Regions from separate parts of the Pseudoalteromonas sp. APC 3691 genome, predicted to be linked through region 1. Evidence: predicted binding sites of a transcription regulator. Region 1 holds the regulator's gene; the other holds the start of a gene.
What was found. Region 1 encodes FliA, which starts transcription of late flagellar genes. Its sites were predicted from a motif close to CTAAAGNTNNNNNNNNNNNNGCCGATA; they were not measured.
Positions count from the first base shown of each region.

Region 2: the regulator FliA is predicted to act here: its motif matches at 1,367-1,393, upstream of QL998_RS02635 (VC2046/SO_2500 family protein).

Region 1 covers NZ_JASDCB010000006.1:29,483-31,885, reverse strand. Annotated here, with positions in the region: gene QL998_RS03305 (MinD/ParA family protein) at 1-837, shown strand, start outside; gene QL998_RS03300 (RNA polymerase sigma factor FliA) at 864-1,574, shown strand; gene cheY (chemotaxis response regulator CheY) at 1,615-1,998, shown strand; gene QL998_RS03290 (protein phosphatase CheZ) at 2,016-2,403, shown strand, end outside.
Region 2 covers NZ_JASDCB010000005.1:1,030-3,432, forward strand. Annotated here, with positions in the region: gene QL998_RS02630 (DUF6172 family protein) at 323-625, opposite strand; gene QL998_RS02635 (VC2046/SO_2500 family protein) at 805-1,332, opposite strand; tRNA gene QL998_RS02640 (tRNA-Tyr) at 1,445-1,529, shown strand; tRNA gene QL998_RS02645 (tRNA-Tyr) at 1,579-1,663, shown strand; gene QL998_RS02650 (SprT family zinc-dependent metalloprotease) at 1,759-2,403, opposite strand, start outside.

The DNA of each region.
Region 1 (2,403 bases):
GCAAGCGGCCTGCGCAAAATGAGTCAAAACAATAACAACGGCGTTAAAGTTATCGCTGTAACCGGTGGTAAAGGTGGGGTGGGGAAAACAAATGTTTCTCTAAATACTGCTATAGCACTAGGGCAGCAAGGTAATAGAGTACTAGTACTGGATGCTGACTTAGGTTTGGCAAATTGTGATGTGATGCTTGGTTTACGTGTAGAGCGTAATTTGTCACACGTTTTGTCTGGTGAATGTGAGCTTGACGAAATTTTAGTTGAAGGTCCTGCTGGTATTAAAATTGTACCCGCTACATCGGGTTCGCAAAGTATGGTTGAGTTATCACCATCGGAGCATGCTGGACTAATTCGTGCGTTTAGCGAATTGAATACCGAATTCGATATTTTAATTGTAGATACAGCCGCTGGTATTTCAGACATGGTGCTAAGCTTCTCACGAGCAGCACAAGATGTAATGGTTGTAGTGTGCGATGAACCAACATCAATAACCGATGCTTACGCACTTATTAAAGTATTAAGCCGCGAGCATGGTGTTTATAAGTTCAAAATTGTTGCAAATATGGTCCGCAGTATGCGTGAAGGTACTGAATTGTTTGCAAAACTATCTAAAGTTACCGATCGCTTTTTAGATGTGTCAATGGAGCTAGTAGCAACGGTTCCTTATGACGAAAATATGCGCAAAGCAACGCGTCGTCAAAAAGTAATAGTAGAGCTCTTTCCAAATTCGCCAGCCGCTCTTGCGTTTAAAACGCTGGCAACAAAAGCAGTTAAATGGCCAATACCCAACCAACCATCTGGGCATTTAGAGTTTTTCATTGAGAAACTAGTAAACGGTTAATTATGACAACACTGGTGAATAGAGCTATGGGATATCAATCAACACAAAATTTAAATGTGATTGTTGAGAAGCATGCATCACTTGTTAAAAAAGTGGCATGTCATCTAATTGCTCGATTACCACCTAGCGTTCAACTTGATGATTTAATTCAATCAGGAATGATAGGCTTAATAGAAGCTTCGAAAAACTTTGATGCAACAAAAGGCGCAAGCTTTGAAACTTTTGCAGGTATTCGTATTCGCGGTGCTATGCTTGATGAAATGCGCCGTGGTGATTGGGCTCCTCGTTCAGTTCACCGTAAAAACAGGCAAGTTGCAGAAGCAATTACTGAGCTCGAAAGTAGTCTGAACCGCGAACCAACGGACATAGAAGTTGCTGAAAAACTTGAAATTTCGCTCAATGAGTACCATCATATTTTAAATGATGCGAATACGAGTAAAATATTAGGCATTGAAGACCTTGGTGTAGATGAGGATGTTATTACTCCTGTAGGCCAAGATTTAGCACAAGATAAACCTTTTAATAATGTTAAAAATGATAGGTTTAATGAGTCTTTGCTAAGTGCAATTAAGTCATTACCAGAGCGTGATGCAATGGTGCTTTCTTTGTACTACAACGATGAAATGAATTTAAAAGAAATAGGACATATACTCGATGTAAGTGAATCGCGTGTAAGTCAGATACATGGTCAGGCGATGATTAAGCTTAAAGCTAAAATCAATGACTGGATAAATTAGTAGTAAGTAAACAAAGGTTAATACCTCACTGGGGGATGTTTTGGATAAAAACATGAAAATTCTTGTAGTTGATGATTTTTCAACGATGAGACGCATTATAAAAAACCTGTTACGTGACTTAGGTTTCACTAACGTTCAAGAAGCTGATGATGGGTCTACAGCTTTGCCTATGTTGCAAAATCAAGTGTTTGATTTTGTAGTTACGGATTGGAATATGCCTGGAATGCAGGGTATTGATCTTTTAAGAGCAATACGTGCAGACGAGAAGTTAAAACATATCCCTGTATTAATGGTAACGGCAGAAGCTAAAAAAGAACAAATAATAGCTGCGGCGCAAGCTGGCGTGAATGGTTATATTGTTAAGCCATTTACGGCTGGAACATTAAAAACTAAATTAGAAAAAGTATTTGAACGCTTAGGCTAATGATGGGGGAGAGGCTTATGCCAGCACCAGCTGCGCCTCAAATAACGTTAGAACAAGCTCGTCAGCTCGTTGTTTTTTTAGAAAATGATGAGCAAGACAAAGCAAATCAGTTGATTTTAGAGGCTGCTTCTAAAGAGCAATCTGAATTATTTGCTGAAGTTGGAAAGTTGACTCGTCAACTGCACGAAGCTCTTAAAAGTTTTGAGCTTGATACTCGCTTAACTGATATAACGACAGATGCGATTCCAGATGCTAAAAAGCGGCTTAATTATGTTATAGAAATGACAGAAAATGCGGCTAATAAAACAATGGATGCAGTGGAAGCGAGTCTTCCTATAGCCCAACAGTTAGCGGACGAAATATCTCATATCAAACCGACATGGGATCGTTTAATGAGCCGCGAGA
Region 2 (2,403 bases), on a different contig from region 1:
GTTACTGCACTGGCTCCCTGTTAGAAATCCCACCCTCAAGCACAGTATTGGTCTGACTAAGTATAGGGCGTTGCGCTATTTTGCACGCTGACCCACCAATACTGCCGAAACAGGTTACGGTTAGTTGTGTACCTCTAACTTCTTATGGCTTCCTTCAGACCCCACCGTTGGCCAGTGACGCCCTTGCCATTCAGATTATCTTCCCCTTAGTCAGGGTGATAAGGCATCTTTCAGCCTATCGGGTTTGCCAGCTTCGCTGGGCAAACAAAAAATGAGCCACTTGGGCTCATTTTATAACTTTGAATACTTTATTAGTTAAGTATTATTCGTCATCATCTAAATCTAATTGCTGACGTTGAGCAGGTCGAGCTAAAATCTCTACATAGAAAGAGGTCAAACCTTGCTTTTCAATTTCGCCAATTTGGTTACTTAATTCAGCAACGTGCACAACTTGCGCATCTTCAGCTGTGTTACCAAACTTACAGTCAAATGCCCAATAGTCAGCATCTTCAGGTAGCGTTTTATTACGCTCTCTTTTCAAATATTTTTTCACTTCGTGCTTTGCAGCATCAACCATACGAGGGTATTTGATTTTCTCGTGATTTAGCGTGAATGTTTTCTTCATTACGTTCCTAATTACCTTGGTTTAATGATAATGGCATTTCATGTCATACCATTTGACGCCATTATAGCAATTGCATTTAATTTTTGGATGCTTTTTTTTCATTAAATCAATTATTAGCAAATATATAAAGCAGACCCGTTATAAAGCATATATTAACTGATGATTATTACAATCATATATCACACCGCAATAAGCTGAAGTGGTTGATGTATTGCATCACTATTTAGGCTGTCGTAAAAAGCAACTGCATTTATAGGGGGATTCGCTAATTGTGTTTGTTCGCTTTTAATTCTTCTTCTGACAGCAAGCTCACAGTTATCTATTATATTAAGTGGAATATGCTTATCATCATTTCTAATCGCAAGTGGTTCAGGGCTTAAGCATTGCCTTAACTTAATACTTGTCATACCACAGCGCTCCCCTTCTTGAGATATTAATGAGGCATTAAACTGTCCAACCAACATATTGTATTCATCAGGGGCTAAAAGTTGCTTTGTACCTGCGCCAAATTGCTTTCTTAATGCCTCTTCTTCTATAACTAAATTATCTATTTCAGTTTTTGGTAAATGAAATTGGCTAAAGTCGAGTGCGTCATGTGACAGCATCGCTAATAATAGAGAAAATTCGCCACGGCGATTTTCATGCACACTATTATTGAGCCTACTGTTTAACTGACTCTCTGTGATTAACAAATCATCTATTTGCATAGTCTTTAGTCGATTGTGGTAACTGATAGATATTTATCGGCTTTATTTCAATTTTCTTTAGCTTTTTTCTTTACTTAAATACGCAATTTGCTATTATCAGCGCCGTTGCATTGGAGGGGTTCCCGAGCGGCCAAAGGGATCAGACTGTAAATCTGACGGCTCAGCCTTCGCTGGTTCGAATCCAGCTCCCTCCACCACTTTTCTTACCGCTAAGTTAAGTGGGGCCAAATGCAATAAAATTAGTGTGGAGGGGTTCCCGAGCGGCCAAAGGGATCAGACTGTAAATCTGACGGCTCAGCCTTCGCTGGTTCGAATCCAGCTCCCTCCACCACTTCTCTACTATTCCTATATTCCTATATTCCTATATTCCTATATTCCTATATTCCTATATTCCTATATTCCTATATTCCTATATTCAGGTTAACTTCAAAACACCCATTGTAAACTCATACTGTTTTTCTTTAGCCATGTTGATGATGCTTTATAATTAGGAAAAAAATGCTTAACGTGTTGCCAAAAAGCTTTGCTGTGGTTTAAGTGACGTAAATGCGCTAACTCGTGGACAATCACATAATCAATAGCATGATAAGGCGCTCCGATTAAGTGCAAATTAAATGTTAGCTCTCGCTTACTATTACAACTTCCCCACTTTCGCTTATAAATAGCTACTTTTAGACTCGTAGGTAATTCTTCACCCATTTGTGCGCAGAAGTACGCTAAACGCATTTCTATATATGCAGTTAGTTGCTCTTTTAAATATTCTTCAAGAAGTTGCTGATATTTTTGCGAAGTATTTTTAACGCGCGAAGAGTGCGTAATAAGCAAGCTGTCGTTACTGTTTATTACTTCGGACTTAGTACCTTGCTTAAACTCTATGTTTTCAATGCTATCAAAGATTAAAATTTGTTTGTCTTTGAGCGGGCTTTGTCTGCTATCAGCAATATTGTGCTGTTTAGTTAATTGAGCATTTACCCACACCTGCTTATCAAAAAGCCATTCTTGAATGTGTTTATTACTAACAAACTGAGGGGCATATACAGTCACCTTCTTGTTATGTACTTTAATGGCAAC